Regions from separate parts of the Alteromonas gilva genome, predicted to be linked through region 3. Evidence: predicted binding sites of a transcription regulator. Region 3 holds the regulator's gene; each other region holds the start of a gene.
The links. Region 3 encodes ArgR, which controls arginine synthesis, uptake and breakdown. Its sites were predicted from a motif close to ANTGAATANNTATTCANT; they were not measured.
Positions count from the first base shown of each region.

Region 1: a site for ArgR is predicted at 6,524-6,541, ahead of gltB (glutamate synthase large subunit). Genes of this name have one in related genera too.
Region 2: a site for ArgR is predicted at 1,255-1,272, ahead of OIK42_RS06270 (DUF2170 family protein). Genes of this name have one in related genera too.

Region 1 is NZ_JAQQXP010000003.1:262,228-270,302, reverse strand. It holds gene acnD (Fe/S-dependent 2-methylisocitrate dehydratase AcnD) at 1-1,025, shown strand, start outside; gene prpF (2-methylaconitate cis-trans isomerase PrpF) at 1,088-2,266, shown strand; gene OIK42_RS17525 (hypothetical protein) at 2,405-2,824, shown strand; gene arcB (aerobic respiration two-component sensor histidine kinase ArcB) at 2,986-5,355, opposite strand; gene OIK42_RS17515 (hypothetical protein) at 5,566-5,988, shown strand; gene gltB (glutamate synthase large subunit) at 6,703-8,075, shown strand, end outside.
Region 2 is NZ_JAQQXP010000001.1:1,433,472-1,441,546, forward strand. It holds gene OIK42_RS06265 (PspA/IM30 family protein) at 1-593, opposite strand, end outside; gene OIK42_RS06270 (DUF2170 family protein) at 610-999, opposite strand; gene OIK42_RS06275 (DUF6471 domain-containing protein) at 1,285-1,548, shown strand; gene queA (tRNA preQ1(34) S-adenosylmethionine ribosyltransferase-isomerase QueA) at 2,046-3,083, shown strand; gene tgt (tRNA guanosine(34) transglycosylase Tgt) at 3,250-4,362, shown strand; gene yajC (preprotein translocase subunit YajC) at 4,384-4,722, shown strand; gene secD (protein translocase subunit SecD) at 4,781-6,622, shown strand; gene secF (protein translocase subunit SecF) at 6,634-7,575, shown strand; gene OIK42_RS06305 (ComEA family DNA-binding protein) at 7,670-7,990, opposite strand.
Region 3 is NZ_JAQQXP010000002.1:519,109-527,183, reverse strand. It holds gene OIK42_RS15960 (TRAP transporter large permease) at 1-593, opposite strand, end outside; gene OIK42_RS15955 (TRAP transporter small permease subunit) at 596-1,135, opposite strand; gene bamJ (BamJ family beta-barrel-assembly machinery protein) at 1,270-1,917, opposite strand; gene ppc (phosphoenolpyruvate carboxylase) at 2,135-4,756, shown strand; gene mdh (malate dehydrogenase) at 4,926-5,864, opposite strand; gene argR (transcriptional regulator ArgR) at 6,202-6,666, shown strand; gene OIK42_RS15930 (TonB-dependent receptor) at 6,784-8,075, opposite strand, start outside.

The DNA of each region.
Region 1 (8,075 bases), on a different contig from region 3:
CACCGCTGGTCGTGGCGTACGCGATTGCCGGTACAGTGCGCTTTGATATCGAAAAAGATATTCTTGGCTATGATGCCGATGGCGAGCCGGTCACACTTAAAGATATCTGGCCATCAGATGAAGAAATCGACGCAGTGGTCAAAGCTTCGGTTAAACCTGAGCAGTTTAATAAAGTGTATGAACCCATGTTTGATCTGTCGGTGGACTATGGCGAGCACATCGACCCGCTGTATAAGTGGCGTGAAATGAGTACTTACATTCGGCGCCCACCCTATTGGGAAGGTGCCTTAGCCGCTGAGCGAACGCTTACCGGCATGCGGCCGCTGGCGATATTAGGCGACAACATCACTACCGATCACCTGTCGCCGTCAAATGCCATTATGGCCAGCAGTGCAGCCGGAGAGTACCTGACCAAAATGGGCGTGCCTGAAGAAGACTTTAACTCCTATGCCACGCACCGCGGTGATCATCTCACAGCACAGCGCGCCACGCTGGCTAATCCGAAAGTGTACAACGAAATGGTGGTCGAGAACGGTCAGGTTAAACAAGGCTCACTGGCACGCATTGAGCCCGAGGGCAAGGCAACTCGCATGTGGGAAGCAATAGAAACCTATATGCAGCGTAAACAACCGCTGATCATTGTTGCCGGAGCCGATTACGGTCAGGGTTCGTCCCGCGACTGGGCGGCGAAGGGCGTGCGCCTTGCTGGTGTCGAAGCGATAGTCGCCGAGGGCTTTGAGCGTATACACCGCACCAACTTAATTGGTATGGGGGTACTGCCGTTAGAGTTTCAAGCGGGAACCACCCGTAAAACCCTTGAACTTGATGGCACTGAAACCTATGACGTGGTCGGCGAACACACACCGGGCAATATCCTGACGCTGGTGATTCATCGTACCAATGGTGACACCCTTGAGGTGCCGGTTACCTGCCGTTTGGATACCTTCGAAGAAGTATCAATTTATGCCGCCGGCGGTGTATTACAGCGCTTTGCCCAGGATTTTCTTGAGGCGGAGGCTCACTAGGCAACATTATGTGGGGCATTGCGCCCCACGATGATCAAACTGACATCTTGCAGAGAAACATTATGGCGTTTGCACCACAAATTCAAATTCCGGCCACCTACATGCGCGGCGGAACCAGTAAAGGCGTTTTTTTTAATCTGACCGACTTACCCCTTGCCGCGCAGCAACCCGGCGCCTATCGCGACGCCATGTTGCTGCGTGTGATTGGCAGTCCTGATCCCTACGCTAAACACACTGATGGTATGGGCGGTGCGACATCCAGTACCAGTAAAGCGGTTATCGTTAGCAAAAGTAAACGTCGCGGCTACGATGTCGACTACTTATTTGGCCAGGTATCCATCGATAAACCCTATATAGACTACAGCGGCAATTGCGGTAATTTAACCGCTGCCGTGGGCGCATTTGCCGTTAATAACGGGCTGGTGGATAGTCTGCGGATCCCTAACAACGGTGAAGTGGTTGTGCGGATATGGCAGGTGAATATCGGCAAAGCCATTAACGTGCATGTCCCCATTACCAATGGCGTGGTACAGGAAACCGGTAACTTTGACTTAGACGGGGTCACTTTCCCGGCCGCTGAAGTAAAGGTCGAGTTTATGGATCCGGCCGACGGTGAAGGTGACATGTTCCCTACCGGCAATCTGGTGGATGATCTGGACGTACCCGAGTTCGGCCGGCTTAAGGCCACTATGATCAACGCCGGTATTCCCACTATTTTTGTCAACGCCGCCGATATTGGCTACACCGGCACAGAGTTACAGGACGACATTAACAGCGATCCCGTGGCCCTGGCCCGGTTTGAGTCTTTACGTGCCTACGGCGCGCTCAAAATGGGCCTGATCAAGCAGTTAAGTGAGGCTGCGGCCCGCCAGCATACGCCCAAGATAGCCTTTGTTGCGCCGCCACGGGCGTATACCTCATCGAGTGGCAAAGCAATTGGTATTGATGACATGGACATGCTGGTAAGAGCCCTGTCCATGGGTAAACTGCATCACGCCATGATGGGCACCGCCGCCGTTGCCATTGCCACCGCTGCCGCGATCCCCGGCACCCTGGTCAATGAGGCGGCCGGCGGGGTTGACCGGCAAAGTGTGGTGTTTGGCCATCCGTCAGGCACCTTAAGTGTTGGCGCCGAAGCGCTGCACATGCATGGCAAATGGACGGCCACCAAAGCGGTAATGAGCCGCAGTGCACGTATACTTATGGAAGGTCGGGTACATATCCCTGCCCCGCAGATTTAGCGTTCAACGTGGTCAGCGCTGATTTGACTGCGCTGATCACTTTCTTTATATCCTCTAACGGTTTACTCTGTCTTACCTTAGGTTTACGCTGCACAGTTGAAACAGTTAACGCGGTCTGCTGCGCGCCAAGGGAAGCATATGGCAAGAAAGTTTAAACAACACGGCACATTACTGGTTTCAGTCGACGGACGCATTGTGCATTTACGCGGCAAAGGACCATGGAACGCCGAATCATTACAATTGACCGAGGCACGTTTGATGCAGCAAATCCAGGCAATGTATGGTTCGCCCTGGGCAGTTCTGGCCAACTTTGAAGGTGAAGCAGTGTATGTGCCCGAAGCTTTCGCACTGCTTCGCAAACAAGTACAAAAAGAGATTAGGTTAGGCCGCGTCGCCACAGCCATTGTGTTCGAAAACGTCAATTCACCTAAGTTATCACGCCATCAGTTCAACGCTTTGTATCAAATGGACGGCCACGAGGTTGCCTTTTTCGACGGCCGGGAAGACGCCAGAGAATGGCTCGACTCGGTCATCAAACAGCACCAGCAAAACATGTAATATCGCGATTGAGCACTAACGCTTCAATACCTTTTTGCTGAGCCATCTGACAACCACCCACCGCTTACCCCGCCAGCGCGGCAACCATAGTGAATTACGTACCCTAACGACTATGCTTATTGTCTATGCGGCTGTCACGCATTTATCAGCCAGCAAGATGATTAGTCGTCGATGGTTTGCTCATTAAGCCAGTCGTGGAGTTTTTCCATATCATGGGGAACCGCCATTTGCAGCTCTTCTACCCAGTCATGCACATTTTGCCACCACGCCGGATGATCGCCTTGCTGTATCTGATTCGCAATGCGTTGGACACGTGCCAGACCAACCGAGCTGGCAGCGCCTTTAATTTTGTGGGCCTGGGCGCACACTTCTGACTTTTCATCGGCACTTAAACTGAGCTGCAGAATTTCCATGTACTCTGGCATTTTCTCGTGGAACACTTTAACACTGGCTCTAACCATATCTTCGCCAATGGTATCAACCAGCATTTGCAGCAGATCCATGTCGAGGATGTTAGTCAGCACTTTAGTGGAGTCGAGCTTTTTGCTTTGCGTTGCCTGGGGGACTTTTTCATCAGATGCCTGTAATTCGGGCTCAGCAAAGAGCAGATTGAGTACTTCAACAACCCGGCTCTTCTTGACCGGCTTGGCAATGACATCATCCATGCCGTTTTGCAGATATTCTTCACGCTTTTTGATTACATTCGCGGTCAACGCCACAATCGGCGTTTGCATGACCAGATCTTCCTCGTGCAACGTCGCAGCAACTTCAAAACCGTTCATATCCGGCAGTTGGATATCGAGTAAAATAAGATCGTAGGTTTGCTGCCTGGCCTTATCTATGGCCTCCTGACCGGTCATGGCCACATCAACGTGCTGACCAAGCTTTTCTAGCAGGGCTTTGGCAACCATCACGTTCAGTTCGATGTCCTCGACCAGCAAAATATTGAGGTCGGTCACCTGCAACTGTGCAACCTGCATAGGGCGTTTGGAAATTTGCAATGGCAATTCCACAATAAACCGCGTGCCGTGGCCTTGTTCACTTTCGACTCGGATATCACCGTGCATGAGATCCACCATTTGTTTACAAATAGCCAGACCTATACCGGTGCCGGTTGCCGACTGATGATCAGGGTGATCCACCTGGTAATACATGGCAAAGATCTTTTCTATTTCACTGTCGGGAATCCCCACCCCGGTGTCCTCAATCACATAGGTCACCAGGGAGATATCATTATCTGGTCGGCTTGCTGACACGGTCAGTGATACATGCCCTTTTTGGGTAAATTTCACCGCGTTGAACAGAATATTCCACAGAATTTGGCGTAACCGCGTACCGTCCACTTCTACTTGTTTAGGCAGCGGTTCGACAATATTGGTAATCAACTCTAGCGATTTATCGCGCGCTAGCAATTGGATAATAGAACTAAGCTCTTCGGTGAAATCCCGTAGAGAAACCGTTTTAAGTGACAATTCCAGTTTGTCACGATCGAGCTTATCTAAGTCAATGATGTCATTAAAAATATTACCCAGAGTTATGGCGCTGGCGTAGATAGTACTTACCCAACTCCATTGCTCTTCGTTAAGTTCGGTATCGCGCAGCATGCGACTCAAGCCAACAATACCATTGAGCGGCGTACGCAACTCATGGCTAATGGTGGCAATAAAACGGGTTTTATCAGTGCTGGCTTTGGCTGCAGCATTTTCTGCCTGCTTGCGCTCGGTCATGTCCCGACCAAAGGCTAACAACCCGAGCCGGTTTCCTTCATTGTCAAAAAACGGTACCCGGCGCATTTCAAAAAAGCGTCGACGGCCATCGGCAAAACGCAGCCACAGTTCGTCGGTGATACTGGCATTCGTTTCAAGTACTTCATGATCGCTGGCCACTACCTGGCGAGCCAACTCCTCTTCATAAACGTCGTGCGGGGTCAGTCCGAGCAACTCTTTCTCAGACATTCCGGTGAGTTGCTCGGCTACACGGTTACACCCTGCAAACCGGCCTTCTTCATTACGGTAGTAAATTAAATCAGGTGAGGCATCGATGATTGAACGCAATAACGTTGACAGCCGGCGCGCCTGAGCTTCTTTTTCGGATTTATCCTGAATTTCTTTTTCGAGCTCTTTAAATACGGTTTCGCGCTCTGCCTGGGCGTGCTTGCGCTGTTCAATTTCATGGTTGAGTTGGCGAATGTTATTTTGCAATTCACGGTTTAAAAAAACATCTTCCTCACGCAGGTGCTCTAACTGCGTGACAACTTCTTTAAGATTAGTGCGCGAATTTTCTAAATGTTTAACTAACTCACTAAAAAAATATAGCACCCAGGGGGCTGATAACATCGTAAGGATTACCGCACTGATAAAGTCATCAGGCTGTATATCGCTTCCCAGGCTGAGACGAATCACGTAAGAGCCGCCAACAGTAAATGCAAGGGTGAGTAAAACAAACAGAACACTGACTTTTATAGTGCCAAAGCGCTGGATAAACTGAGCAAAACGAATTGCCCAGGAATCGTTAGGAGTTTCAGGGTGCATAGCAAAAATACTTCAGATAAATGTGCCAACATCCTAACAGGTCTTGCCCATCAGGAAAATAAATGTCGGCAGCGCTTTAATGCCTGGTTTACTGCTCCCGCTTGTAATATATAACGCTTATGCGCTGTTATTGATGACTATTTTTTATGTATTTTCTGTATCTGAGTTATACTAATAGACAAGTAAATCAACTCTCTCTTTACGCAACTGATGACAACAAACGGTGGTTACAGACTCTGGACAACTGGCAATATACTGCACGCCAGAGTTCACGGCATTTGGAATGGGCGGATCGCTACGGCTTATAACCGTGAGTTTATGGTGGCAGCCTTACCACTTAGCAATAAACCCTGGGCTCACATGGTGTACTTGGACCAATGGGTGCTGGGTACGCCCGAGATTGAACCTGTAATAAAAGAGCTCGCGGGCTGGTGCGCTGAGCACCAGTTGGTATGTGCAGCGCATGTTTACAGTGATAATATGTTAAAGGAATACCAGCTAAACAAAATGCTCAAAAATGCTCCTGGTGCATTTGAGCTGCAGCACTTTACGTCATTCCAAACAGCACAACAGTGGTTAAGTACCCACAACTTTTATGTTAGCGAAAATGATCTCACCACAATAAGCGATTAACACGTCTAATATCAGCCCGGCCACTAACCAATAACCTACAGTCCGCGACGGTGTCTTTTGCTACTGCCGGACTTAAACGCCGTCATCGGTTAGCAGAGTGCTGTGCCACCAAGTTGGGGCTGGGTTTTTGCTGTATTTATTGATTTAATAGGTGATATGCTGGAAAACCCGCTATGGGTTGAGGTAAATTGTTGAGTGTTTATGCATCAATTTTGATGTAATGTAGTACAGGTTATTTATTTAGCTGGTTAATTTCAGACCGAAGAGTAAAGTTCGAAACAGTTGATCAAAAATGGGTAAGTACCCACTATTATCGACTTTTTATGCAACTTAAGTTTAATCTCCGTCATCACGCTCCGCCGTAGAATTCCTCTAGAGAGTGATTTTTTTTGATTTTTTGACCACTGGACGAAATAGATAACCATCTGTTTTTTATAAAAATAAAAGATAGTATACGATTTGCACCGACCTGGCTTTCACTTTCCGATTGATTTTACCCATTAATATGGGTATTTTGTACGGCCCGCTTGGCAATAGTGCATAAAAATGCGGTATATGACTGGTATCCACTAATAATAATTAACGACAAACCAGCGCAAACTGATTTTCATAATTTTTTCAGTTTATTACGCGTAGCAACGTCGCTGTAAAACGCCTCCTCTGGTGTTCAGAACAGCGCATACCTTACCCAGTCAAGGTTTAAGGAGTTAAGAGATGAGTTTATATAATCCCAATGATTCACGGGATAACTGTGGATTTGGTTTGATTGCCCATATAGAGGGCAAAGCAAGCCACTCGCTGGTTACTACAGCCATAGAAGGCCTCGACCGTATGCAACATCGTGGCGGCATTGCCGCAGATGGCAAAACCGGTGACGGCTGTGGTTTGCTGTTGCAAAAACCCGACGCTTTCTTCCGCCTGATTGCAGAACAACACGGCTGGAATCTGAGCAAGAAATACGCGGTGGGTATGATTTTTCTTAATCAGGACGAGAAACTGGCACAAGCAGCCCGCGATGTCGTGAATGAAGAGTTAGAAAAAGAAACCCTGGAAGTGGTTGGCTGGCGCGAAGTCCCGGTAAACCATGATGTGCTGGGTGAACTGGCATTAACCGGCGTCCCACAAATTGAACAGGTCTTTGTTAATGCACCGCCGGGGTGGCGTAAACGCGATCTCGAACGTCGTTTATTCATGGTGCGTCGCCGGGTCGAAAAGCGTCTTGCTGAAGACAAAGAATTTTACGTTGCGTGTCTGTCAGCGCTGGTGACGATCTATAAAGGCTTAGTAATGCCTAAGGATCTGCCGACTTTTTATAAAGATCTGGCAGATGAGAATATGAAAAGCAGCATTTGTGTTTTCCACCAGCGCTTTTCAACCAACACGCTACCTAAGTGGCCACTGGCACAACCTTTCCGCTACCTTGCTCACAACGGTGAAATTAACACCATTAAAGGTAACCGCGACTGGGCATTGGCGCGTACGGGCAAGTTTGCCACACCACTGATCCCTGATTTAAAAGATGCGGCCCCTTATGTGAACACAGAAGGTTCAGACTCATCGTCACTGGATAATATGCTGGAGCTATTTTTGGCCGGTGGTATGGATTTATTCCGCGCCATGCGTTTGTTAGTGCCGCCAGCGTATCAAAACAATGCCACTATGGATCCAAAATTACGTGCCTTTTATGAGTTTAACTCAATGCACATGGAACCCTGGGATGGCCCGGCGGGTATCGTAATGACCAACGGTCGCCACGTGGCGTGTAACCTTGACCGTAACGGCTTACGTCCTGCCCGTTATGTGATCACCAAAAATGGCTTTATTACGCTTGCCTCAGAAGTAGGTATTTGGGATTACCAGCCAGAAGATGTGGTCGAAAAAGGTCGCGTAGGTCCGGGCGAAATGCTCGCAGTAGATACCTATAACGGCAAAATATGGCGCTCCACTGAAATAGATGACGACCTTAAAGATCGCCATCCTTACCACGAGTGGATTGAGAAAAATATTCGCTCGTTAACGCCCATTGAAAAGCTCGATGCGTCTCTGATTGGACAGCGCGTGTTCGACGACAACACTATGTCGGTTTA
Region 2 (8,075 bases), on a different contig from region 3:
TCTGAGGATTCCGATGAGGCCAGCTCTTCTGCTGCTTCCAGCTCAGCGCTGCGCATTTTTTGCTTATCCTGGATACGTGACAACGACTCTGTCGCGGTTTTCATTTTGCTGTTCGCACCCATGTGACGAGACGACACCGCAACCTGAGCTTTTTGCACACTCTCTGTGGCTTTAACCATATCCACCTGCTGTTCGAGACGACGCAGGTTGGCTTTCGCCTGCTGAATGTTTTTCGCCAGATTTTTCTCTGAGGCGGTAAACTGATCCAGGTACTGTTGTTCCTGATCGCGTTCGGCTTTCAGATCACTGACTTTTTGAGCACAATCCAGGGCCAGCGCACGGTCGGTGTCGATGGCTTTTTTGACATGCGCTTCATATTCGGCAATAGATTGGTTAAAACCATCTACTTTTTGTTGCGACAGTTTACATTTGGCCAGTATTTGTGTGCGGGCATGATCAGATTTACGCAACTCTTCTTTTGCTTCCCGAATTTCCTGTTCAAGAATTCTGATTGCCTGACTATCTGCCACAGACTGGGCAGCCTCATTGGCTCCACCTTTTACTGCGGTGATCAATTTTTTCCAAACAGACATAAATTTCTCCTTAAAATTACTTCAGGTGTGACTCATAAGCGTCAAGGAATGCAGCAACGTTCTGAAACAGTGTTGTTACTTCAATTTGAATACTCTCAGCTTTCGATTGGGCGCTAAGTGCGCCAAATGCACTGTAGTATTCTTCTCCGTTAACGCTTGAAATGGCCACCGTGGTGAGTGGGAAAAGCATGTGAGTTGACAGAATATCGTGATCAAGGGCGGCTTTATCGGCAACCTGCGATGCATTGAACAGTAAACTTTCAACAATAATTTGCTCACCGCTAATTGCCAGCCAGGCATCTAGCCCATCCTGATTTGCAATAAGTAAACATTCTTTCTCGCGGGTGACAACCAGGTCATCCATGTCTTTAAACAGGGTCTCTAGTTTCTCAAGATCCCAATCCATACTTACTCTCCTTACCGAATCAGCTAAATGCCGTTAACTCTAGTCAGTTTTACTACCCGGTTGCAATGTTTTTACGCTGGTTTTAACGCGTTAAGTGCAACAAAGTATGACCAGAACGATAGTCTGTTATTTCATTTTGCTTTGCTCAGCACGACAAATATTGATTGTAGTGCCATCAGAGCGACTAAACTATAGACAATGATGGTACGCTTAGTCAATAATAAATATATTCAAGTGTGTAATAAAGTGTTTCAATGTGAATTATAATTTACAAAAGGGGTTGTTTTGAAAGATCAGTCACAGTGGCGAAAAGCCGTCCAACGCATTGTCCGCTCAGAGATGTCATTGCGCGGTATGAAGTATCAGGGGCTCAGCGACAGACTCGCCGATATCGGGATTTCCCAGTCTGCTGACAATCTGCGCAATAAAGTCAACAAGGGCATCTTGGGCGCCGATCTTATGTTGCAGATTCTATACGTATTAAACGCGCGACCCTTGTCGGTAGAAATGATGTCAGAAGTGCTCAACGACTGCGCTAACAGTCAGTAACAAATGGCGAAAAAAGTGGCGTTACAGAAGGCGGGTTTCACCGAAGATCCAGATAAACAAAACCCAGCCAAAGGGGCTGGGTCGAAAGAGAAGATGGGAGAACATCATCGCTTGTTCGGTTAATAATAGACCGATTCTTTGAATATAAAAGAAATACTATGTATCAACGGTTATTCTTAAGTATAAAAAAAAATACCTAAAGCTGGGTGCATAATTGCATAAAAATTAGTCGGTTTGATATTTTCTCTTATTATTTAAAAGCTTAAAGATTCTCTCCGGACCGAAAAAAAATAATGTAAAGTGCGGTTGGCAGCCTGTGAGAGGTTGTGAGTCTTAGAGCAAAGGCCAGCAGCATTGATTTTTTATGCCTATTGGCCGTTCAGGCCTGCTTTTATGCTACACTCCGCGGCGGATTTTTATGGGCAACTTTGGTTGCTTTTAACGGGCCAGGTCCAAGTGTTCGGGCTGTATTAATAACGGTAACTGTATTAAGCGTCATGAAATTATCAGATTTTAGTTTTACCTTACCAGAACATCTCATTGCTAAGCATCCCACGCCACAGCGCAGTGCCAGCCGGTTATTGCATTTAAGCGGCACTAGCGGTGATATTCAGCACTATAAATTTACCCAGATGGTAGACCTTGTCGAACCCGGCGATCTGTTGGTGTTTAATAATACCCGGGTGATCCCGGCGCGCTTACTTGGCCACAAAGCTTCTGGCGGTAAGGTTGAGGTTCTGGTGGAGCGCATTGTTGATGAACACAACGCGCTGGCACATGTTCGCGCCAGCAAAGCGCCTAAACCGGGAACCACACTCATCCTTGAATCCGCTGTTAGGGTAACCGTTACCGGCCGTCAGGACGCCTTATTCGAACTTCGCTTCGACGGTGATGGCACGGTGTTAGAGCAGCTCGAAGACTATGGCCACATGCCGCTGCCGCCATATATTGATCGTGCCGATGACAGCAGTGACCGGGAACGTTATCAAACCGTTTATAATCAAACGCCGGGCGCAGTGGCGGCGCCTACCGCAGGTTTGCATTTTGACGAGGCGATCCTCGCTGCGCTCAACGCCAAAGGGGTGAACTTAGCGTATGTCACGTTACATGTTGGCGCTGGTACCTTCCAGCCCGTGCGGGTCGATAATGTACTAGACCATAAAATGCATAGCGAGTTTGCTATCGTACCCGAGGATGTCGTTGCGGCAGTAAGGGCCACCAAAGCTGCAGGTAAAAAAGTCATCGCGGTGGGAACCACATCAGTACGTTCGCTGGAATCAGCCGCGCTTAAGGCAAAGCCCGAGGATATTCTGGATACCTTTAATGCCGACACTGACATATTTATTTACCCGGGCTATGAGTTTAAAGTAGTGGATGCGATGTTCACCAATTTTCATTTACCTGAATCGACGCTGATTATGTTAATAAGTGCCTTTGCCGGACGGGATAATGTGTTGAACGCGTATGCACAGGCGATCGAAAATGAATACCGTTTTTACAGCTATGGCGACAGCATGTTTATAGAAAAAGCCTAACGATATTGTTTTTATGTGGTGCGATTCAATAGCCCCTGTGCAACAGAGTCAAAGTTTCATTAAACACATGATCTCTGTTTTATAGCTGGTATAATCCGCCCACAATTGAGCCCAGACAGAGGTATGCGAGGTGGTTGCCTCTGGTTCAGACAGGATATTTACACTCATGCAATTTGAACTGCACAATACCGATGGTCGCGCCCGACGAGGAAAACTTGTCTTTGAGCGTGGCGAGGTAGAAACCCCGGCTTTCATGCCAGTGGGTACGTACGGCACCGTCAAGGGGATGACGCCAGAAGAGCTGTCTGACAGCGGTGCGCATATTTGTCTTGGTAATACCTTTCATCTGATGTTGCGTCCTGGCACCGGCATCATTAAACAGCACGGTGATTTGCACGACTTTATGCACTGGCAAAAGCCCATCCTTACTGACTCTGGTGGCTTTCAGGTATTCAGCTTAGGTGATCTGCGTAAGATTACAGAAGAAGGCGTAACCTTTCGTTCACCAATAAACGGTGAAAAAATACTTCTCACGCCAGAAAAATCCATGGAAGTGCAGCGCGATCTCGGTTCTGACATCGTCATGATTTTTGATGAATGTACGCCGTTTCCGGCTACCGAGCAGGAGGCGCGCCTGTCAATGGAACTGTCACTGCGTTGGGCTAAACGCAGTAAGGCTGCCCACGGTAATAATCCGTCTGCATTGTTCGGTATTATTCAGGGCGGTATGTACGAAGATTTGCGCGATGTGTCGTTGGCGGGTCTCGAAGAGATTGGTTTTGATGGTTATGCCATTGGCGGCTTGTCGGTGGGGGAACCCAAAGAAGATATGATCCGCATCATCGAACACACGGCACCCAAAATTCCTGAGCACAAGCCACGTTACCTGATGGGGGTCGGCAAACCAGAAGATATCGTTGAGGCCGTGCGCCGCGGTATTGATATGTTTGACTGCGTGATGCCAACCCGTAATGCGCGGAACGGTCATTTATTTGTTACCGAAGGGGTTATTAAGATCCGTAACGCCAAACATAAACAGGACACTTCGCCATTAGATGAAAAATGTGATTGCTACACTTGCAAAAATTATTCTCGGTCATATTTACATCATCTCGACAAGTGCAATGAGATACTTGGCGCAAGATTAAATACCATTCATAACCTTCGATACTATCAGCGGGTTATGCAGGGGTTACGTGACGCAATAGCCAGTAATACGCTGGAAGCGTTTGTCAGCGAATTTTACGCACAGAAAAATATGCCGGTACCGGCACTATAAAAAATTAAAATGGGGAACATTATGAGTTTATTTATTTCCGATGCACACGCGCAAACTGCAGGTGGCGGTGGCCAGGGCGGTGGTTTAGAAATGCTGATCATGCTGGGCGTGTTCGGTCTGATTTTCTACTTCTTGCTTTATCGTCCGCAAGCCAAACGTGTAAAAGAACATAAAGCACTGGTGGCATCACTCAGTAAAGGTGATGAAGTGCTTACGCAAGGTGGCATGGTTGGCAAAGTGACTAAAGTCTCTGACGAAAAAGACTTTATCGAAATTGCGCTCAACGAGCAAACTAACATCGTTGTGCAAAAAAGTGCAGTGAGTGCGGTATTGCCAAAAGGCACTATGAAGTCTATCTAAGTTAACAGTGACACGTGCCTGACCTGCTCGGTCGGGCACGCTTGTCTAGGGAAATGAAGTGTTAAACCAAAACTCTTTCTTTAAGGTGTTGGTGGTACTGTTTATGGTACTGATGTGCGGCTTGTACGCACTACCAAACCTCTACGGCGAGGACAACGCCGTACAAATATCCGGTACTCGCAATACCACGGTGACCGCAGCGCTTGAAGCGCAGGTGAGCGAAGCCCTGGCCGAAAACAATATTGCAGTCAAATCAATAGATTTTGCCGACGAGCAATTACTGATCCGGCTGCCAGATTCCGATAGCCAGTTAAAGGCACGTGATTTGTTGGATGTGGAGCTGGGCAGTGATTATGTTGTCGCAATGAACCTGGCACCGGATACGCCTGAATGGCTCGAAAGCCTGGGCGGCACGCCGATGAAGCTGGGCCTTGATTTACGTGGTGGCGTGCATTTCCTGATGGAAGTAGACATGAACGAAGCCATTAAGAAATCAATGGAAGATGCCGAAAGCGATTTTCGCACCGCGTTGCGTGAAGAAAAGCTGCGCTATCGCGCTGTTAATGTGCGCGATGGTTACATTGACATCCAGTTTCGTGATGAAGCGACACTCGATAAAGCCGAGTTTTTCTTAGAAAATCGCAACCGCGATCTCACTTACGAAGAAATGGATGATCTGGTACTTCGTGCTCGTTTTTCAGAGCAAAAGTTAGCCGAGATAAGAGATTACGCGGTGAAGCAGAATATTACCATCATTCGTAACCGGGTAAATCAGCTTGGCGTGGCCGAGCCGGTTGTGCAAAAACAAGGTGCCGATCGGATAGTAGTGCAACTGCCAGGTATCCAGGACACTGCGCAGGCCAAAGAAATTCTTAACGCCACCGCAACCCTTGAATTTCGCATGGTAGACCAGGATAACGACGTACGTGATGCCGTAAATGGGCGCGTACCACCCGGATCACAACTGCTTTATGAAGGTGAGCGGCCGGTGTTGCTCGACAAACGCGTTGTGGTAACCGGCAACCATATTATCGACGCCAATAGCGGTGTTGACGAGTATGGTATGCCGCAGGTCAGTATTTCTCTTGATTCTGAAGGTGGTAATAAAATGTCGCGCAATACGCGCGAAAATATCGGGCAGCCTATGGCGACCGTGTTTATTGAATATAAAGCCACCGGCGAACGGGATGCCAACGACAAGCTGATTTTTGAGCGCGAAGAAGAAGTCATTAATGTGGCGACCATTCGTGGTCAGTTTGCCAGCAACTTCCAGATCACTGGCTTAGGATCTCCCAAAGAAGCACGCGATTTGAGCTTACTGTTGCGCGCTGGTGCATTGATTGCGCCGATCCAGATAGTTGAAGAACGTACCGTTGGTCCAAGCCTTGGGCAGGAAAATATTGACTTAGGCATGCAAGCCATCATGTGGGGCTTGGCCCTGGTACTAGTGTTTATGCTGATTTACTACAAAGCTTTCGGTATTGTGGCGAATATTGCACTGGCGCTTAACCTGGTCATGATCGTCGGTATTATGTCGATGATCCCTGGGGCGACACTTTCACTGCCGGGTATGGCGGGTATAGTGCTGACAGTCGGTATGGCGGTTGACGCCAATGTACTCATTTTTGAGCGTATCCGCGAAGAATTGCGTGATGGACGAAGTCCGCAACAAGCCATTCACCAAGGCTACGATAGTGCATTCTCAACGATTTTGGATGCCAATATAACGACATTTATTGCCGGTTTAATTTTGTTTGCTGTGGGTACCGGACCAATCAAAGGCTTCTCGATTACGCTAATGATTGGTATTGCCACGTCAATGTTTACTGCGATTATTGTAACCCGGGTGATTGTTAACGCCGTATGGGGTGGTCGCCGTGTTGACAAGCTGGCGATATAGGAGCGTATGACATGCAATTATTAAAATTATCCAATACGATTAACTTCATGAAATTGCGGATCCCCGCAATGGTGTTATCGACTGTACTGATCCTCGCTTCTTTATTCTCGCTGGCAACCAATAGCCTTAACTGGGGGCTGGATTTTACCGGTGGTACGCTGATAGAGGTCGGCTACGATCAGGCCGCCGACCTGAGCGCTATCCGTTCTACGCTGGCCGAAAATGAATTTGCCGATGCCGTGGTACAAAACTTTGGTAGCAGTACCGAAGTGCTGATCCGTTTAGCACCAAGAGAAGGTGTTAAAGCGGTCACTATTGGCGATCAGGTGATTGAGATCCTCAGACAATCCGATGCCAGCGTTGAAAAGCGCCGCATAGAGTTTGTTGGCCCTAATGTAGGTGAAGAACTAACAGAGCAGGGCGGTCTGGCGATGTTGGTGGCACTGATATGTATTCTTATTTACGTTGCTGCGCGCTTTGAGTGGCGCTTTGCGTTGGGTTCGGTATCGGCATTGGTTCACGATGTATTTTTGACGCTGGGGCTGTTTTCAGTATTGCAAATAGAATTCGATCTAACCGTACTGGCCGCCGTGTTAGCGGTAATCGGCTATTCACTTAACGATACTATTGTGGTTTCAGACCGTATTCGCGAAAACTTCCGTAAAATTCGTAAAGGTGAGCCAGAAGAGATAGTGAATATTTCACTCACCCAGACCCTTAACCGAACTATCATTACTTCATTGACTACCGTGCTGGTATTGATGGCGTTGTTCTTTAAGGGTGGGGCGCTTATTCATGGTTTTGCAACGGCACTTTTATTTGGTGTTATCGTAGGTACATACTCGTCTATTTATATCGCAAGCTCTGTAGCGCTTGCGCTGGGTATCAGCAAAGAAGATCTGATGCCGCCACAGGTCGAGAAAGAAGGCGAAGATTTAGATTCTTTGCCTTAAGTTCGCTGTAACCGTAGTAAAAAGCCGCTCTTGAAGCGGCTTTTTTTATTGGCAGATATGAGATGTTGTGGCGGTTGATTTACCGCTCACGTTTTCAGCTGGCTTCAATAACGTCAATCAGTTTCGCCAGCAGTTTGGTGCCAATGCCTTTTACTTTGACCAAGTCATCAGGTGTAGTAAATGGACCTTCGGTTTGACGGTGACTAATAATCGCTGCGGCTTTGCTTTCACCAATACCTGGCAGGGTCATTAGCTGCTCAAGCGTTGCCGTATTAACGTTGATTCGCGATTCAGCGGTGGCAATCTGAGCGGTTTTATCAGCGGTTTTAACGACTGCTGCGCTAACGGATACAGCATTGAAACTGGCAATCCATGCCAGTGCTATTAAACATATTTTTACGATTAAGAATTTCATGGTAGTGCTCCTGGTAGTGTCGAATTATGAAATACATCAATTACACTTTAGCGACGATTTGTGGTGTGTGGCAGTACTGAAAATG
Region 3 (8,075 bases):
CCGACAAACAAATCCCCCACTGACACTGATTCCGGCGCAAAAATACCCATGGATATTTGCGCTTTTTGATAGGCGCTGGATAACACATCCCCCAGCAGGATCAGGGCGATGGAGGGCGGAATAATTTGCCCCAGCGTACCAGTGGCGCATATCGTGCCGCTGGCAAATGACGCCGAATAGCCACGTTTAAGCATCGACGGCAAAGACAGCAATCCCATAGTCACCACCGTTGCCCCAACAATCCCCGTACTCGCTGCCAGTAACATTCCAACCAGCACCACGGATACCGCCATTCCGCTTGAATAGCGATGCATCAGGCTGGCCATGGCAACCAGTAAGTCCTCGGCAACCCGGGACTTTTCTAATACCACTCCCATAAAAATAAACACCGGTACAGCAATCAGCGTTTGGTTACTGACAATACCAAACAGGCGGTTGGGCATGGCGCTCAGATAAGACACGTCAAACGCGCCGATAACTGACCCAAGGCCGGCAAAAATCAGCGATACGCCGGCCAGCGTAAGGGCCACCGGATAGCCCCATAACAGCGCCCCGCAAACACACAAAAATAATAATAACGAAAGCCATTCCATTGCTATTGACCTGCCTTAGATTCTTGCCATCGCTGAAAATTTTTGATGGCTTCGCTGATACCTTGCAAGCCTAATAGCACGATCCCCAGCGGAATCACCGACTTGAGTATAAATACCAGCGGTAAACCGCCTGGCTCTTTCGAGGTTTCCAGCAGCTTCCAGGACTCAACAGCATAGGGGACCGAGTAATATAGCAGAAACGCACATACCGGCAGCAGCAGAAACAGCGAGCCCAGTAAATTGACCAGCGCCTGCCTGCGCGCACTAAAACGACGATAAAACACATCAACCCGCACATGCTCGTCAATTTGCAGCGTATAGCCAAGGCCGAGTAAAAACGCGCAGGCGTGTAAATAGGTGACCGACTCTTGCAGCGCTATCCAACCCAGCTCAAATCCGTAGCGAAGCACCACGTTGAGCAGCATTAACAGCACCATGACCAGCGTCAGGTAGCTCCCCCACCGACACAAGGTGCGGGTTGTAACGTCTAACCCTGCCGTTATACGGCTTAAGCGGTTAGATGCAGAAGATGGCGAATGCATGAAAACGATGTCTAATGATAACAGATTGTTAATAATACCAAAGAGTAAAGGTATTTACGTGATTTGCCAATGTTTTACAGGCACAAAAAAGCCCGCAATTGCGGGCTTTGATATGGTTAACGCGTATGGGCTGACTAAGCCACTACGTCGAGTAACTCGATATCGAAAATCAGCGTGCTGTAGGGGGCAATTGCACCACCAGCGCCTTGCTCACCGTAGGCTAGATCGTGCGGGACGTACAAACGCCACTTCGCGCCAACCGGCATGATTTGCAACGCTTCAGTCCAGCCTTTAATAACGCCGCCTACCGGGAATTCTGCCGGCTGACCGCGCTCGTAAGAGCTGTCAAACACAGAACCGTCAATCAAGGTACCGTGGTAGTGTGCACGAATGGTGCTGTCGGCAGTAGGCACTTCGCCATCACCTGCGTTAATCACTTCGTATTGCAGGCCAGACTCGGTCACTGTTACTTCGTCACGTTTCGCATTGTCTGCCAGGAAACTCTCGCCTTCTGCAATAGCCGCTTCGTGCTGCTTGGCTTTAGCAGCTTGCATGCGCTGGTGAATTTCACCAAAAGCGGTACGCAGAGTATCGTTATCAACCTGCGGCGCTTCACCAGTAAACGCGTCTTTCAAACCTGTCAGAACCGAATCCAGATCAAGTCCGTCAAATGGGTTAGATTGCAATTGTTGACCCATTTGAAAACCAATTCCGTAACTCGCTTGGGTTTCTACTGTCTTAAATTGTGCTGACACAGTCTCTCCTGAAATAAAATTACACATTTTGCGCAACTTTTAACCAGAATATGTCTTATTCTGAAAAGTTTTAACACGCGTGGATTTTTTGCGGGCATAGTGTAACACAGCCAGATAATCCGTGCCCACGGTATGATTTTGCGTGTTTTATTCAGGCTGATATTGGCTGTGTGAACCAAATTGGCATTAGACAATTTCCCAAGGAAACAGTAATCTTCTTAACCACTGAACATTGGAGGACGCCATGCAATCACACTATGACGCACAGTTGAAAGACACTGTACGCTATCTGGGAAAAACGCTGGGACAAACAATTAAAGCCCAGCTCGGTAACGACTGGCTGGAAAAGATTGAAAAGGTTCGTATTGACGGCCGGTCTTCCTTTCAGGGCGATACTGATGCCAGTACCAATCTGAAAGAAACTTTCAAAAACATGTCAGACAGCGAACTCCTGGTAGTCGCCCGGGCTTTTGCTCAATTCCTCAACTTAGGCAATATCGCCGAACAGGAATATAACGCCGGATTAGACGTGGATGCTTCCATCGATTCACTGTTCTCTCATCTCGATAAAGCTCAACTGAGCGCCGAAGAAGTCGAAGAAGCGGTGGGTAAACTGGATATTGATCTGGTGTTGACCGCCCACCCAACTGAGGTATTCCGTCGCACGCTTATTCATAAGCACAAAGAGCTAGCCTATTGCCTGAAAAGCATTCATCATGAAGATCTTACCGACGCCGAACGTAATCGCTTGGAAACGCGTATTGCCGATCTGATTAGTCAGGCCTGGCATACCGAAGAGATCCGCTCGGTGCGCCCTACCCCGGTCGACGAAGCACGTTGGGGCTTTTCAGTTATCGAAAACTCGCTGTGGGACGCCGTACCCGACTTTTTACGTGACCTCGATGAGCGACTGAAAAACGACTACAACGTCGCGTTGCCTATTGACTCCGCCCCTATTCACTTTAGTTCATGGATGGGCGGTGACCGCGACGGCAACCCTTTTGTTACTGCTAAAGTGACCGAGCAGGTCCTGTTACTAGCCAGACGCCGCGCCGCCAAGTTGTTCACCATTGACCTCGACCGTTTGCAGGTTGAGCTGTCAATGAATGACTGTAATGACGAATTAAAAGAGATCGTTGGCGAACAATATGAGCCGTACCGTGCGCTTTTGCGTCCACTGGTAAAACGTTGCGCCGATACGCGCGACGGTATTGCTGACTTTTTCAATGGCCGTCCTAACGATCCAAGTTCATGGATTCAGGACAACGACGAAATTCTCGAACCGTTGATGATTTGCTACCGCTCATTGTGCGACTCAGGCCTTGAAGTTACCGCCAACGGCTTACTGCTCGATACCATTCGACGTATGAAGTGCTTTGGTGTGCATTTACTACGACTTGACGTGCGCCAGGACTCACAACGACACACTGACGTGCTTAGCGAAGTCACCCGCTATCTTGGTCTGGGCGATTATGGGCACTGGAGTGAAGCTGACAAGCAGGCATTTTTATTGCGTGAGTTGAGCTCTAAACGGCCGCTTTTCCCACGTTGCTGGGAGCCGTCCGAGGAAGTACAGGAAGTCATTAATACCTGTAAGGTGATTGCGTCACACAGCCGCCATGGCTTTGGTATTTACACCATCTCCATGGCCAGCGAAGCGTCAGATGTCATGGCTGTACAGTTATTGCTCCAGGAAATGGGGGTCGACTGGCCAATGCCGGTAGCGCCGTTATTTGAGACCCTGGACGATCTGAATAACTCGCCGACTGTTATGCGCAAGTTGTTGAGCATCGATTGGTATCGTGGCTACATTCAGGGCACTCAGTTTGTCATGATTGGTTACTCCGATTCTGCCAAAGACGCCGGTGCAATCGCTGCAGGCTGGGCTCAGTATGAGTCACAGGAAGCGCTGGTTGCATTAGCAGAAGAATTCGACATCAAACTGACTCTGTTCCACGGTCGGGGCGGTACTATAGGCCGGGGAGGCTTACCCGCACACGCGGCAATTCACTCACAGCCTCCGGGGTCGTTAGATGGTGGTTTCCGTGTCACCGAACAAGGCGAAACAATTCGCTACAAGTTTGGTATGCCGTCACTGGCCAAGCGCAGCCTGGGTATCTACACCAGCGCCATCATTGAAGCGATGTTATTCCCGCCGCCGGCACCAAAAGACGAGTGGCGCGAGCTAATGACCGCGATGGCCGCGAAAGGTCGAGATTTTTATCGTGGCGTAGTGCGCACGGATCCCGAATTTGTGCCCTACTTCCGCGTGGCTACGCCTGAGCAGGAGTTAGGCAAGTTACCCTTAGGCAGCCGTCCGGCAAAACGCAAACCCACTGGCGGCATTGAGAGCTTGCGTGCCATCCCATGGATATTCGCCTGGGCGCAAACGCGTCTGGTGCTGCCGGCCTGGCTGGGAAGCATGAAAGCTATCGAAGCTGTCCGTCAGGAAGGCAACAGCGAAAAGCTCCAGGAAATGCGTGAAAACTGGCCGTTTTTCCAGTCGCGCTTATCAATGCTGGATATGGTGTTCCAAAAAGCCGATCCGCGTATCAGCGAAGAATACGATAACCGCCTGGTTCCCAAAGAGCTTAAGCATTTCGGTGAAGGCTTACGTAGCGAGCTCAAAGAAGCAATTAAACTGCAGCTGGATATTAATGGTCAGTCCGACATTATGGAGTCCGACCCACAAGGTAAAGAATCGATGAATATTCGTGCCCAGTACCTTGAGCCATTACACTTTTTGCAAATTGAACTGCTCTCGCGGTTACGTGAACTTGATGATGAAGAACACGATGCCACGCTGGATAAAGCCATGATGGTAGCCATTAGCGGTATCGCTATTGGTATGCGCAACACCGGTTAACTGTACAAAACAGCTAACCCTCCCTAAGCGCTGATAAAAGCCGCACGAGGATATCGTCATCGATATCTCAGTGCGGTTTTTTTATGTTCGTATAGCAGGTGGCAGAATAACAGACACAAAAAAGCCGGTTTAGAAACCGGCTTTTGTTTGCTGACAGACGTCGCGTAAATTAACCGTTAACGAAGTCAACGCCTAATTTAATATCACCACGCAGACCTTCCAGCATGTCTTCTTTAGCTTTCTGCTCAAACGCGCTCAGCTCGCCGTAAGGCAGAATCTCTTCAACGCCGTTTGCACCTAAACGTACAGGGTGAGAGAAAAACGCCGCGTCATCACTGTCATCAGTTTGCACATAAGTGTACTCAACAACATTATCACCTTGCATTGCAGCAACCAGAGACAAACAAAAACGTGCTGCCGCCTGACCCATAGACAATGTAGCAGAGCCACCGCCCGCTTTGGCTTCAACCACTTCGGTACCAGCATTCTGAATACGCGTTGTTAGTGAAGCAACTTCTTCGTCAGTAAAGTCTATACCTTCAACCTGAGACAGCAGTGGCAAAATCGTGGTACCAGAGTGACCACCAATAACCGGTACGTGAATATTAGCCGGATCCTGACCTTTCAGTTCAGCAACAAATGTCTCAGCACGGATAACATCCAGTGTGGTAACACCGAACAGTTTGTTCTTGTCGTAAACACCTTTGGCTTTCAACGTTTCTGCGGCGATTGCAACAGTGGTATTTACCGGGTTAGTGATAATACATGTGCACGCGGTTGGACAGTTGTCGGCAATACCTTCAACCAGTGCTTTAACGATACCAGCGTTAATATTAAACAGGTCAGAGCGATCCATGCCGGGCTTACGCGGCACACCCGCAGGAATCAATACTACGTCGCAACCAGTTAATGCGTCGGCCAGGTCGTCTTTACCATGACCTGTCACTTTGACTGCGGTTGGGATGTGGCTCAAATCTACAGCAACACCAGGCACTACTGGCGCAACATCATATAAAGCTAACTCAGAACCCGCTGGCAATTGCGTCTTTAACAACAGCGACAACGCCTGACCAATACCACCTGCAGCACCTAACACGGCTACTTTCATACCATTTCTCCTATGGAAAGAATCACGTTTAATAACGGCCCGACACACTAATAGATGTCAGCTGAAAACTCAATCATCTATTAGTCTTATGAAGCCCAAAGGGTGAAAATACACGTTATATTCAACATGAATGCATATTTATGCAGATAACTTGTAATTTCATGCAAAATAAAGCAATATATCTGGCTTTAAAACCGCTAAGGGCAGTCATGTATCCTGCCCCGAATGTTTCGCGATACAGAGTATACACCAAGGCAGCGGGCAAGCCGAGTCGATTCACGATGAAAACCGTGTATGCACAGGCAATTATCATTTAACCGGACAGCGTCGGATAACTATGGCAAACCAAAAACAAGAAGAGCTAATCAAAGCATTTAAAGATATTCTCAAGGCAGAAAGCTACGGTTCCCAGGGCGAAATTGTTGACGGTCTCAAGGAGCTCGGCTTCGACAATATCAGTCAGAGCAAGATATCCCGCATGCTGAGTAAATTCGGCGCGGTAAGAACGCGTAATGCGCGGGGAGATATGGTGTATTGCTTACCGCCTGAGCTGGGCATGCCCACGGCAAAAAGCCCGCTTAAACAACTGGTACTGGATATCGTTCACAATAACGTGATGGTGATCATTCGCACCAGTCCGGGGGCTGCACAGCTGATTGCACGCCTACTCGATTCACTAAGTAAAAAAGACGGTGTATTAGGCACTATTGCCGGTGATGACACAATTTTTATAGCCCCGGCGGATATCAGTAGAATTGAAGAAATACGTCAGCGCGTAGAAGATTTATTTGACAGTGTGTAAGAACACGCGTTACCAGGATGCGACATAGTTACTTTTGCCATGTCATCGCCATACAAAAAACCCCGCAACTGCGGGGTTTTTTATTTAAGGTTTAGTACGGCGTTAGCCTGAACAAACTTAGAAGCGGTAGTTTACACCTACGCGTACTTCCCACAGCGAGGCTGCTGTAGAGAAGCTTTCACGCTGGTCTGAGCCTAAGAATTCTTCGTATACGTACTGACCATTTTCATTAATGCTGGCACCAACAACAGACTCAGAAACGAAGTTTCCTTGTCTTAGTACACCCCAGTCATCGTTTAACAGGTTACCCAGGTTTTCGATAACTAAGAATGCTGATGCTCTGTGGCTTTCACTAAAGGCTGGTAACTCCTGGCTGATGCGAACATCAACTTTGGTCCACCAATCGCCGTAGCTGCCATTACGCTCTGCAATCTTACCGCGACTTAATCCTTCTGATGCGACAAATGCATTAAACGCGTCCAGATCGAAGTCCGGGCCGTAAACAACATTAGGATCGTTGCCTTCGGTTGGTACATAAATTAACTGACGACCACCACCGGTGTCATCATCGCCGTAGTACTGATCAAGCAGATCAAGGAACTCGGTTTCACCGTCGCTATCCACACGCTGAACGTCACCGAAGGTATAGCTCATACCACGACCTTCGTTCGCCGATGCAAATACGTTAATGCGGGTATTATAACCATCAATAAACTCGTGCTTATAGCCTAAACTCAGGGTAAAGCGATGCGGGATGTTGTAGTTAGACGTCGCCACAGCCGGACTATTTGGATCGCTGGTTGCGAAGTTCGAATAGTTTGAACCTGCTACAGAGCTGGTCATTGGGTTAACATCAGTTGAATCGTTGTATGCATAAGCAAACGACACGTCCAGGCCAAAGTCGTATTCTTTAGATACCGCAAACGACAGCGTAGTGGCATCGCCAGAATCACCTGATACGTTGGTTAACAAGAATGTATTGTTAGATCCTTCATATACAGGGCGGCCATCAGGACCAGTACCAACTACTGTGCGCGATGGCTCAATGTAGGTCGCCGCATCGTTCTTTTCGGTGTAAAGAATATCGGCTTGTACCAGGTAATCGCCCGGTGCCAGATAAGTAAGACCTAACGCGTATTTCCACTCAGTAGGTACTTCAAAGTCCGGATCCATGGCAACCACGAAACGGGCTGAACCATCAGTTGGGTAATCAGCAACGTAGTCGAATAATGCCTGTGGTGGCGCAACGATTGGCGCACCGCCGCCAACGCGGTCAAGGTCAAAAATGCTGGTATTGCCGCTGTCCCATCCGGGGATATCACGTTCGTCTGCAAAGACCTGTGTTACGCCGTCGTTAGAATAAGCATTTGAAATCCACACATTGGGGTTACCGCCAGAGTACAGACCTA